3 regions of the Rossellomorea sp. DUT-2 genome follow, and region 3 is predicted to be linked to each of the others. Evidence: riboswitches for the same ligand, from Rfam matches in the RefSeq annotation. Region 3 holds a riboswitch; each other region holds the start of a gene.
What was found. Region 3 has a riboswitch for S-adenosylmethionine ahead of ACOSV2_RS01905 (2,3-diketo-5-methylthiopentyl-1-phosphate enolase). Riboswitches for the same ligand answer to the same signal wherever they lie in the genome.

Region 1 (4,221 bases), 420 kb from region 3:
AAAAATGATCAGAGCAGTGGCACAAATCATTGGTTTTTTAATGATGGTATACAGCTATCTTGAAGGAATTGGGAAAGAACGATGGCTTGGTATAGGATATGGTGCTGGAATGATGATTCTCGCAAGTTTCATTACACAGAGAAGAATGCTGATGATTACAGGCATCGGTGTGACAGCATGCGGTTGGCAGTTGAATGAAACATGGTTATGGTTGTTAGGTATCTATATTTTCATTGCCTCATTCGTTTCACATCGAAGTTATACTCACTCTGTACTTGGCATTTTATATTATGGCACGATTGCTCATTATCTAGAGTCATCTTTAATGATTGATGGGGTATTTGAAGCATGTGTGATTGGATATGCCAGTCATCTGATCGCGGATATGAAAGTTCTTCCTTTCAATAAGAGAGGCATAAAGCTTTTCCTTCCTCTTTCATCTAAAGAAATCTAAAATGTGTTTACACCCACTTGACCATTATTTCCCGATACATTAAAATAATGGAAACACTTTATATCGTTAAATGCGATGAGGAAGAAGAGTAGACGAACGAAACATTTCAGAGAGCTGATGGCTGGTGAGAATCAGTATGGTGAAATCGTTGAATGGGCTTTTGAGCATCCAGGCTGAAATTAAGTAGGTTATGGCGGAGGGTCTCACCGATAAAAGAGACGATGTATCGAAGGCGACTTCTGTACAGATGAGCGCGTTTACTAAAGTGTAAGCGAATGAAGGTGGCACCACGGGTTTCCCGTCCTTTTTTAGAGGATGAGAAGCCCTTTTTGTGTTTATTTTTATTATTTTGAGCGGAGGGAATTGTTATGGAAAAACAAGTTTTGACGGGGATTAAGCCAACAGGACGTATTCATCTGGGGAATTATATTGGTGCAATCAAACCGGCATTACAATTGACAGAGAACCAATCCTACAATACAGCTTATTTTGTTGCGGATTATCATGGTTTAACGAAGATACATGATGGGCATGAAATGAAAGAACTCTCTTATGGAGTGGCAGCGGCTTGGTTAGCATTAGGTTTGAATCCTGATCGAGCGATCTTTTATCGTCAATCTGATGTACCTGAAATCTTTGAATTGAGCTGGATTCTGTCTTGTTTTGCACCGAAAGGATTAATGAACCGGGCCCATGCATATAAATCAATGGTTGAAGAAAATCATTCCGCCGGCAGGGAGATGGATGCGGGCGTCAACATGGGCTTATTCACTTATCCTATATTAATGGCGGCGGATATCCTTTTATTCCAAACGGAACTGGTTCCTGTTGGAAAAGATCAAATTCAGCATGTTGAAATTGCAAGAGACATAGCAGAAAACTTTAATAAACAATATGGAGAAACATTTGTTCTTCCTGAATATGTTATACAGGAAGAAACATCTGTTCTACCGGGACTCGATGGCCGGAAAATGAGTAAAAGTTATAACAACACCATTCCATTATTTGAAGAACCAAAAAAACTCCAAAAACTAATCAATAAAATCAAAACAGATTCTTCATCTCCTGAAGAGCCTAAGGATCCTGAAACATCCGTCTTATTCTCTCTTTATAAAGAATTTGCAACCTCCGATCAAGTTGAAGAAATGAGAAGGAGATTTCAAGAAGGAATAGGCTGGGGGGAAGCGAAAAAAGAGCTATTCCAAGTAATGAATTCATTTATCGAGAAACCAAGATCGAAATATGAAGAACTGATGGCCTCCCCTCATATGCTGGATGTCATCTTACAAAATGGAGCAAAAAAAGCACGGGAAAAAACAATCCCATTCATGAAAGAGATTAAAAGGAAAGTAGGGATTTATCATTGAAATAGAACATGTTGATGAAGCGTAAAATGAATATTTTTTATTCAGATAATTCATAATTCTCATTGACATTTCTTCTTCTATGTTATAAGTTATGGGAAAGTTATTTTTCACAAAATCAAATAGTTTCTTATCAAGAGAGGTAGAGGGACTGGCCCGAAGACACCTCAGCAACCAGCCGCGAGTTTTGGTATGGTGCTAATTCCAGCAAGTTGATGTCAACTTGGACGATAAGAGGGAGAACGAATGTACAAAACCTTCTTATTTTCACTAAGAAGGTTTTTTTGTTTTTTCCCTTTTCGTATTCAAGATAGAAAAGGAGAGAAGAATGTTGAATAAACATATTGATACAATGCTTGTCCAGGCAGGAAACCGAAAAGATCCTGCAACGGGTGCTGTGAGCTTACCCATTCATTTATCGACTGCCTATGAACATAAGGGGATTGGCCAATCGACAGGCTATGATTACACAAGAACTGGGAATCCAACCCGCGCCACCTTGGAAGACACCCTGGCTCAATTGGAGGAGGGGAATAGAGGATTTGCCTTCAGCTCGGGGATGGCAGCTATTCAGGCGATTCTCAGCTTATTTTCCAGCGGGGATGAATGGATTGTTTCGAAAGACCTTTACGGAGGAAGCTACCGTTTATTCGTGCAGTATGAGGCACAATATAGCATCAAATTTCATTTCGTCGATACAAGTGATATTGGCTCCATAGAAGAACAAATATCAAACAGAACAAAGGCCATTTTTGTTGAAACCCCAACCAATCCATTGATGAATGAAGCAGATATTTCTGAGATTGCCGGCATTGCTAAGGCCAACGGGTTGCTCTTAATTGTGGATAATACCTTCTATACACCTGTTCTGCAAAAGCCGCTCGCTGAAGGCGCAGACATTGTCATTCACAGCGCCACGAAATACTTAGGGGGCCATAATGATGTATTGGCCGGTGTTGTGGTCGTAAACACAGAAGAGTTGGCGGGAAAAATCTATACCATTCAAAATTCAATCGGAGCGGTTCTCGCTCCTTTTGATTGTTGGCTCTTATTAAGAGGGATGAAAACCCTTAGTCTCAGAATGGCTCAGCACGAAAAAAACGCAAGAAAATTAGCGGAGTATCTTGATGAGCATGAATGTGTGACAGACGTTTTATATCCGGGAAAAGGCGGCATGCTTTCCTTTCGTATCGCAAAGGAAGAATGGGTTGCTCCTTTTCTCCAACACTTAAAAGTTATTACGTTTGCTGAAAGTTTGGGAGGGGTCGAAAGTTTTATCACCTATCCCGCTACCCAAACACATGCAGACATTCCTGAAGAAGAACGGAAAAGGCTTGGTATCTGCAACAGACTCCTGCGGTTTTCTGTAGGAATTGAATTTATTGATGACTTGATTGAAGACCTGGAGAATGTTTTTCAACAATTTGAAAAAGAGGTGCTTACGTATGAGTAAAAAACCATTTTCACTTCAGACGTCACTCATTCATTCTCACGGAGTTGATAAAGAAACAGGAGCGGTCTCTACGCCGATTCATCATGCAACAACTTTCCATCAACAGGATTTTGATCAGTATGGCACATATGACTACAGCCGTTCAGGGAATCCAACGAGGGAAACCGTTGAAGAAACGATCGCTGAATTAGAAGGCGGGGTAAGGGGCTTTGCCTTTTCATCCGGAATGGCGGCAATCTCAACAAGCTTCTTATTATTGTCCAGTGGTGATCATGTTCTTGTATCAGAAGAAGTGTACGGTGGGACATACAGAATGATTACCGAGGTCCTCACTAAGTTTGGGATTGCATACTCATTTGTGAACATGAAGGATCTACATGAAGTGGCTTGTTCAATTAAGCACAATACGAAAGTGATTTATATGGAGTCACCATCCAATCCGCTTCTGAATATCACCGATATTGAAGGAGTCGTAAAACTTGCCAAGGCGAATGGATGTTTAACGTTTCTTGATAATACATTCATGACTCCCCTCCTGCAAAGACCGATCAGTCTAGGTGTGGATGTTGTCCTGCACAGTGCCACGAAGTTTCTTGCCGGACATAGTGATGTCTTGGCAGGGCTTGCCGTAACGGGAAATGAGGAGATTGCCAGGAAACTTGCTTTCTTGCAGAATTCGTTTGGTGCTGTCCTCGGTGTTCAGGATTGCTGGCTGCTCTTAAGAGGGCTGAAAACACTGCATGTACGATTGAAGGAATCATCAGAATCGGCTTATAAGATTGCGACCTTCTTAGAAAAAAGAAAGGAAGTAGAAGAGGTGTATTATCCAGGATTGAGCTATCATCCAGGTCGTGAAATTCAAATTCGACAAGCAGAGGGTCCTGGAGCGGTTCTTTCCTTCCGATTAAAAGGGGAAGAAGAAGTGAAGCAACTCATACAAAATGTAAACA
Region 2 (4,221 bases), 540 kb from region 3:
CCCTGCATAAGGTTAACTATTAAATACTTTATATAGGGGTACTGATGATGTCGTATAAGTCTCGAAACAACAATAGCTTATTCCCACTAGTATTCGTCTCTATGAAAGCCATCATTCGGGTAGTATTGATCGGTATTGTCCTCATGTATTTGACCGTATGGTTGATTTCGTCGACGGCTATTAAATTGAGGGTGGATAGTTTACTTTATTCATCGATGTCCGAACTCGTCCCAAAGGAAACGTTTCTTATGATGTTGTCACAGGAGATGACTGGACTGCGAGCTACCAATGAGGAAGCATTAAACAGTGATTTTGATTGGTTGGAAAGCGTCACAAACGTTTCACTCCTTGATCCACGTAGTTTATTTGGACGGGAAATCCCCGGGATCGAAAATTATCATACTCACATAGCCGTTGCAGGGAAAGGGACAGACATTACGAACCTCCCAAATGAATCACCGGCTCCAACAGAAGATCAGTTGAAAGATCAGGAAATTGATCAGAGCCAAATCGATCAGGCCAACAACAACTCAGGAGACGGTGTTCAAGAGATTGATGAAAAATCCGTTTACATCTATCATTCACACAGTTGGGAAGCATTCAGCCCGCTGATTAAGAATAACGATTCGAAAGATCCAGCCAGTACCAACGAGAAGGTCAACGTCATTGCTGTCGGATCCAAATTGAAGCAAGAGCTTGAAGCAAGGGGGATTGGAGCAGTCCAGGATAAGACAGATGTAAACAAAGCTCTCAAAGACAAGTCATGGACATATTTTGAATCCTATCAGTTATCAAGGGGTCTAGTACAAGAAGCCATTGCCCAAAACGATGACCTAACGTACCTGATTGATATCCATCGGGATTCTCAGCCACGAAGCATCACTACCAAAACCATTAATGGTAAAAACTATGCACGTTTATTTTTTATCGTAGGAAAAGAAAACAAAAACTTCGAAAAGAACCTTAAGATCGCAAAGGAATTGAATGCTAAACTGGAGGAAAAATATCCTGGCATCAGCCGGGGTGTCTTCATCAAAACAAGAGCAGAAGGTAACGGGGTCTACAATCAGGACCTAACCGAGAGAGCCATGTTACTTGAGTTTGGCGGAGTGGAAAATAACTTAGTGGAATTGTATAACTCTACAGAAGCCTTCGCCGAGATCTTTGCAGAATATTACAAGAAGGATGCTGTCGAGGTGAATGCTCAATAAGTGATAGGGAGAAAAGACGTATGCCACGTGGTGGACGTCTTTTTTCTGTTCCCAAGGAGAGTCGTTTCCGTAACGGCCTCAATTATCTTCTAATGTTCCTCCTCCAACGATATCCCAAATAAAATATCCCCACCACCACTGAACCAGCCAACAAAATACCCGTACCCTTATCTGCATCCAGCACATTCACCACCACGAATGCCTCAATCAACAACGAAGGAATCTTCCCGACAGAGCTGATAATAGAAAAGACAACAATAGAAATAGAGCTGAAGGCAGCGGCAACGGTTACCACACTTGAAGGCACAAACGGAACCATGCGAAATAAGAATAAAAGAAAGATCCATTCCGCTCCTGACGCTTCTTTTAATTTGAGAAAATATTTGTTAGACAGAACCTTATCAATACCTGCAAACTTTATTCCTTTTCGATACAAGTAAAAACTAACAATGGCCCCTAATGATTCACCAAGTATGGAAATTCCGACTCCTGGCCAAAACCCAAATGCGGAAATATTAAAGGCCGTCAAGAAAACACTTGGCAGGAAGCCTAGAATACTGATGAATATATTGATGGTTATACTGATAAAAATGAGAGACCAACTATCAACGGCGATAAATTCGTTCATGAAATGCTGCAGTGTGTAAGTCATATTTTAATTCCTTTGTAAGAGATTAGATTATCAGAATAATACATCTGGAATCCTTTTGGAACAATTTTATTTTGTAAGGAGTGGATAAGAAACATGATCATGAACATTGCCAAAGGTGTGCAGATGAATGCAGACATATAGTTTAAGTAAAGAAAAATAAGCAAGCAGCAATCCAATTCCTGGATTGCTGCTTTTTAACTGCTTGATTTTCCACGATTTTTCCAATGAATTGAGCCAACATCGCTATGCGGATGGCATTCCTTTTTAAGATAATTGTATTCATCCTCAAGTTCCAGGAGCGTCAATTCAAATAATTGCTTGTTCCCTTTTTTGAATATGTTGTGGACAATTAATTTGTTTATTAACTCGTTTCTTCGATGATGAATCGCTTCCTGAAGAATTTTCCCCATATTTAATCACTCCTCTATAAATGTATACGAGCAGAGGAAGAGGCTCTTTCATTTTAAAAAGCCCTCTTCCTAGTAGATAAGAAGAAGGCTTTATGTATCAAACTTCAACTCATCTTCCAAGCGAAATGCTTGTGGAATTAGCACAGTGTTCTGCAATGTAGAATCTGTTGCTGAGGCATCATCGGGCCAGTCCCTCTTCCTCTCTGGATAAGCGGCTATATAGTTGTAATGGATTTATTATATTATATATATAAGTATTCATAGTTGTCAACTAGGAATTGGATGATGGGTATAGAATAGATGATTGGAACTGACTCTCATTCCTATACTTTTTACCAATTCAGACACAGAATCTTTTTCTAATCAACAAAAAACATGATAATCTGTATACATAAACGCAATTATTGGAGTGAATCGTATGAAGACAGTGGTTGTCGTAGGTGGAGGTATTACAGGATTAACAGCTCTGTACCATCTTCAAAAAATGTCTATAGAACGAGAAATAGAGATCGAGTTAATTCTAATCGAGCGAGATCGGCAGCTCGGCGGAAAAATTAAAACCATAAGAGAAGGCGAATTCATTATGGAAGCGGGAGCAGATTCAATCGTAGCCCGTAATGAAGGGGTGCTTCCTCTAGTTGAGGAAATTCAACTTCAAGAGGAACTCGTCTATAATGAAACGGGCACATCCTACATATATACAAATGGGGAATTACACAAAATACCCCAAGATACGATTTTTGGAATTCCCATGTCCGTTGAGTCTCTCAAAAATAGCACCCTGGTCTCAGAAGAAGGGAAGACTGAGGCACTTAAAGACCTTGAAACGGAGAATACTCAGTTTACAAAAGAGAGTTCCATCGGTGATTTTTTAGAAGCATTCCTGGGTAAGGAACTTGTTGAGAAGCAGGTAGCTCCAGTATTATCAGGGGTCTACTCTGGAAATTTGCATAAGCTCACAATGGCTTCGACACTCCCATACTTACTTGAATATAAAAACGAATACGGCAGCATCATTAAAGGTCTATCTGCAAATAGACAAAAATTCCAAGGGGCATCCAATAAAAAGTTCATCTCGTTTAAAAATGGATTATCAACCATCATTGACCGTTTAGAAGAAAAATGTTCCAATGGGACATTTTTAAAGGGAGTAGAAACAACCAAGCTCCAAAAAACAGGAGACAAATATGAGCTGATTCTTAATGGTCACGGGAGGCTTAAAGCGGATTATGTGGTATTCGCAACACCTCATGACATAACCCAGAAGATTCTGACTCATGAAAACCTTGAACCTGTTTTTAACAAATTGAAAAACTCTTCACTTATTTCGATTTACCTTGGATTTAACATTCCAGATGATGAACTTCCTGCTGATGGAACAGGCTTTATCGTATCAAGCGGTAGAGATGTGAAATGTGATGCATGCACATGGACGAGTAGGAAGTGGAAGCATACATCCAATAATCAAAACCTTTTATTGAGACTTTTTTATAAAAGTACAAACCCCCATTACAATGAGTTGAAAGAGTTTAGCGAGGCAGAACTTGTAAGCACGGCACTTGAAGATATCAGAAAAAGTGTGGGCATAGACGGAGATCCGATTTCTGTCGAAGTAACGAACTGGAAAGACCTAATGCCAAACTACCATCTTGAGCACAGTCAGTCTGTACAATCGTTAGACGAAAATCTCGCAACTGAGCTGCCACGTGTGAAGCTGGCAGGTGCTTCATACTTCGGAGTGGGTATTGGCGCGTGTATTCAAAATGGGAAGAAAACTGCAGAATGGATTATAGATGAGTTAGAGGAGAATGGTTGAGGGAGATAAAGAATAAAGGAAAAGAGCTTTGAATTTTCCAAGCTCTTTTCCTTTATGTTTGCACGGGTTATGAAATCATTCGTCATTCTTCATTTTCTTTTTGAAATATTCAAGAGTATTTTCTAAACCGGA
Region 3 (4,221 bases):
TATCGGTCCCTTAGTCCTTCCTCCAGCTTTTCGATATTCCAATGCTCATAAATGACTCCTTGTTCACTTAAGTACTTCACTACTTCTTCCTGATTATCAATGACCTGATTTTTTCCCTGGATTTTGATTGTCGTCATAATCGTATTCCTCCTTTAGTAATTGTTCCCGCGTTCGTTATAGATAAAAGAGTGAGTTGATATTGAAACATAAATTCACAAGCTTCTAATAGTTTCTTCGCTTCAAAACCGGTTCTTCCCCATACTGTAATCCCGTGGTTGCGAATGAGCACTGCCCCTTTGTCTGCTTTAATAAAGGACCGAAACTCCTCGGCAAGCGATGGGATATGAGCATGATTACGAATGATTGGAATGGCCAAAGAATCATCTTCCTCCCATTTATCCCACGCTTTAATTAATTCTTGGTTTCTGAATGTGACGACACCTTCATCCCCATACAGTTCACTGATCACATTATTCGCTACGGTATGGACATGTAAGCTGCATCCTGCTGAGCTTTCTGTAAAAACATGACTGTGCAGCAATGTTTCGGCTGATGGTCGTACAGGAGTATCCTGGATGGCCTCTCCACGTGCATTTACGAGCAGGAAATCTTCTTCGGTTTGCTTCCTTTTATCCTTTCCACTTGCCGTAACCAGGAAAGTAGCCGGGGAAGAACTCACTCGGATCGCAAGGTTCCCGCTCGTTCCCATAAACCAATCCCTCGCTGCCAGTTCCTTTTTAATATCAGCGAGTTCTTCCCATTGAGATTGATAGGAATTCATATTTTCACTCCTCTTTCAATGACGTCCATACAATCGTGGAATGATTCAAACGGATGATAGGGTATTCCTTTTTCTTCACATGTATGTGCCAAATAGTCTCTGGCGATCACAGTATCTCCAAGCTTCGCCATTTCGATATCTGTAACAGAATCCCCTATCACAATGATCTCCGTACCTTTTGTTAAAGACAGCATCCTCAAGATGGAAGGCTTGCAGCATCCACATCCTTTACTTTCACAGTGATCATCGCAAGGATGTGGCCAATGAATCTCTATGGTTGATTCGTTAAAATTTGCTTCATTACAATAAATCCCATTAAAAGGCCCATAATCTTTTAGTAAAGGATGAACAAAGAAGTCTATTCCACCGCTCACGATATACAAAGGAATCTCATGTTCTTTTGTATACTCTACAAACTCCTTAAACCCTTTACGTATGATTGCTGTATCTAATAGATACTGAATAATTCCCTCTTTCTGTGATGAAGGAATAAGTGAAAACAGCTTGCTTACCCCTTCTTTAATGGACAACGACTGATTCAAGATGCCGTCTTTGATAGGTTCCCATTCTGGAGGGGCAAAGGATTTCATCAACGAGATGATATTGTCGGTTTCTGTAATCGTTCCATCAAAATCACAAAAAATGATCGGACGCGTCACTATACCCTTACCTCCTCTCCCCATAGAGATAGTGCTTTACGAAGCTCACCATGGGTATCTGCAGCATCTGTGAGAGTCTCTCCCCTTAAAACTGCCGCAATTGCTTGGACGAATGCCTTTCCCCCTCCAATTGCCCCATCTGGATGGCCATGGATGCCACCCCCTGCATTAATGACACAGTCTACTCCAAAATCCTTCACCAACTGCGGTACAAGCGCAGGATGAATGCCTGCTGACGGTACCGGCAATGCTCTTTTTAGATGATCATCATCCTTCGTTAACTCATGGCTGAGGGACAGGACTTGTTTCTTATCTAATGCGACACTTCCGTATGGAGATGGAAATAAAGAAAAATCAGCTCCGGCCATGCGTAGGAATTTCCCTAACCATAAAGAATAGCTCACACCATATGCAGGAGATGAAGCAACAGCACCTGCAAATGCAGGATGGGCCATAATCGGCAACCTGATCTCAGGGTCCTCCCTCAATTCCTGGAGAACATCCAGGCCATAAGAAAACACATTGAATAAAAGGGCTTGGGCTCCAAGCTCACGTGCTCTTCTTGCTTTATCACGTAATTCTGAAGTCCTTCCTGTCAGGTTTACAGCATACAATGTATTCTTACCTGTCTCTTCATACAGCTCGTGTAACACTTTTTTCCCTATACTGATCCTCTCAGTGAAAGGTGTCAGTGAATTATCAAAGAGAATCTCATCGTCTTTTACTAGGTCAACTCCCCCAAGAGCCTGTGCCCTTAATTGAGTTTCAAGGTAGGTAAGATCCCTGCCGATTACGCCTTTAAAGATGCTCATTAACAGCGGTCTATCTTGTACTCCCGTCAGCTCCCTTATTCCCTCTATTCCAAACCGTGGTCCAGGATAGGCTTTTTTCAATTCACTGGAAAACTCTATATCTACTAATTTCACTTCACCATCCAGGGAAAGCTTGCCGAATACCGTCGTAAGGATGGCCGGGATATCATTGGAATAATTATGACCGGGATAGCCAATCTGCACTTCACCCCGGGAGCCACCTTCCCCTTCCCTCTCCTTCACGGAAACGACTCTCCCCTTGTACTTCCGCAATTGATCCTGTTCCAGGAGAGGTAAGTCCGTCCATGAACCGACCGTCAATCCCAGAGCGATCCCTTCTGCCTTTTTCTCGAATGAACCACTCTTTCCCTTCAGTTCATATGTAGCTATCACTTCACTCATTGATGTCCTGCCTCCTTTTATAATGCTATTTTTAGCCGCAAGTTGATTTCATAAGCCTGGGCAAACAAAAAAACCTCTTCCAAATAAGAAGAGGTTTGATAAAGTCACTCTTTCTTATCTGCCAGCATTATCGCTGCAAGAATTAGCACCGTGCTTGAATAAGTCGGTTGCCGGGCTTCATTGGGCTGGTCCCTCCGCCTGCTCTTGATAAGAATTTCATTATTCATTATTTCAGTTGGATTATTGCACCAATTTCAACTTCTGTCAATCCCTTTTGTGGAACAATTCTAAATTTTCTATACGCGAAATCGCTTCTTTTATCCGCTCGTTTGTGGTTAATAGTCCTACACGTACATACCCTTCTCCGAATTCTCCAAAGCCTACACCCGGGGCTACAGCGACTTTGATTTTTTCAAGTAAATAAGTAGAGAACTCTACAGAGCTGAATCCATCAGGTACTTTTAACCAGGCGAAGAAGGAACCTTGTGGAGCTTTTACATCCCACCCTATATCCTGAAGTCCGGAGATTAATAGTTTTCTCCTTTCTTCGTATGTTGAAACCAGTGCATCTACACATTCCTGGGAACTTAAAAGGGCAGTGGTAGCCGCTTCTTGAATAGCACCGAACAGACTCACATATAAGTGATCTTGCAGGAGGTTGATCGCTTCTATGACACTTTTATTCCCTACTGCAAACCCCACTCTCCAGCCAGCCATATTATACGTTTTCGATAATGTATAAATCTCAATCCCCACATCCCTTGCTCCATCAGTTTCCAAGAAGCTCATGGGCTTATTTCCATCAAACCCAATAGCTCCATAGGCAAAATCATGTACAACACATATATCATGCTGATTGGCAAGAGTGACTGTTTCTTCAAAGAATGATTTTGTGGCGATAGCTCCAGTAGGGTTATTAGGGTAGTTCAGAAACATTAGCTTCGCATTTTCGAGCTCATTACGGGAGTGTTCACGATAATCAGGCAGGAATCCATTCTCCTCTCGTAGTGGCATTTTAATCATTCGAGCTTCTGCCAATGCTACCCCTGATAAATAATCGGGATAACCGGGATCGGGCACCAATACCCCATCACCAGGATTCAATAAACATTGAGGGATTTCAACTAACCCGGCTTTTCCTCCGAACAGAACGGCTACCTCTGTTTCCGGGTCTAATTCCACACCATATTCACGCAGGTAGAAAGCCGCAATCGCCTCTTTAAAGGACGATAAGCCGCGAAATGGAGGATACTTATGATTGGACGGGGAAGCTGCTGCTTCTGTCAATTTCTCCACAATATGTGGAGGAGTCGGTTGATCCGGATTTCCCTGGCCCAAATTAATGACATCATGTCCCTCTTTGACCACAGCATTCACTGTTTTTGCGAGGGATGCGAAAAATTGTTCAGGTAATAAATCTAATCGTTTTGCCTTACCAAAGGTTTTCATACACTCACCCACTACATTTTTTTGAAAATTAATTACTTTCAAATTCTAGTCACAAATGATATAACGGGAAATAAAGAATGTAAAGGATTAAATTCCAAAAAGTCATTAATGAGGTGAA

Region 1: it holds a riboswitch for S-adenosylmethionine, as region 3 does, so the genes downstream of both, ACOSV2_RS03915 (methionine biosynthesis PLP-dependent protein) here and ACOSV2_RS01905 (2,3-diketo-5-methylthiopentyl-1-phosphate enolase) in region 3, are expected to answer to the same signal.
Region 2: it holds a riboswitch for S-adenosylmethionine, as region 3 does, so the genes downstream of both, fbpA (Fur-regulated basic protein FbpA) here and ACOSV2_RS01905 (2,3-diketo-5-methylthiopentyl-1-phosphate enolase) in region 3, are expected to answer to the same signal.

What each region holds. Positions count from the first base shown of each region.
Region 1 covers NZ_JBQPEO010000001.1:778,479-782,699, forward strand. The annotation lists gene ACOSV2_RS03905 (metal-dependent hydrolase) at 1-454, shown strand, start outside; T-box leader at 521-763, shown strand; gene ACOSV2_RS03910 (tryptophan--tRNA ligase) at 823-1,821, shown strand; SAM riboswitch class I at 1,946-2,055, shown strand; gene ACOSV2_RS03915 (methionine biosynthesis PLP-dependent protein) at 2,147-3,271, shown strand; gene metC (cystathionine beta-lyase) at 3,264-4,221, shown strand, end outside.
Region 2 covers NZ_JBQPEO010000001.1:907,727-911,947, forward strand. The annotation lists gene spoIIP (stage II sporulation protein P) at 48-1,211, shown strand; gene ACOSV2_RS04480 (TVP38/TMEM64 family protein) at 1,294-1,863, opposite strand; gene fbpA (Fur-regulated basic protein FbpA) at 2,058-2,273, opposite strand; SAM riboswitch class I at 2,380-2,487, opposite strand; gene ACOSV2_RS04490 (protoporphyrinogen oxidase) at 2,692-4,089, shown strand; gene ACOSV2_RS04495 (NAD-dependent epimerase/dehydratase family protein) at 4,165-4,221, opposite strand, start outside.
Region 3 covers NZ_JBQPEO010000001.1:363,213-367,433, reverse strand. The annotation lists gene ACOSV2_RS01920 (1,2-dihydroxy-3-keto-5-methylthiopentene dioxygenase) at 1-137, opposite strand, end outside; gene ACOSV2_RS01915 (methylthioribulose 1-phosphate dehydratase) at 134-781, opposite strand; gene ACOSV2_RS01910 (2-hydroxy-3-keto-5-methylthiopentenyl-1-phosphate phosphatase) at 778-1,440, opposite strand; gene ACOSV2_RS01905 (2,3-diketo-5-methylthiopentyl-1-phosphate enolase) at 1,440-2,654, opposite strand; SAM riboswitch class I at 2,766-2,868, opposite strand; gene ACOSV2_RS01900 (pyridoxal phosphate-dependent aminotransferase) at 2,919-4,103, opposite strand.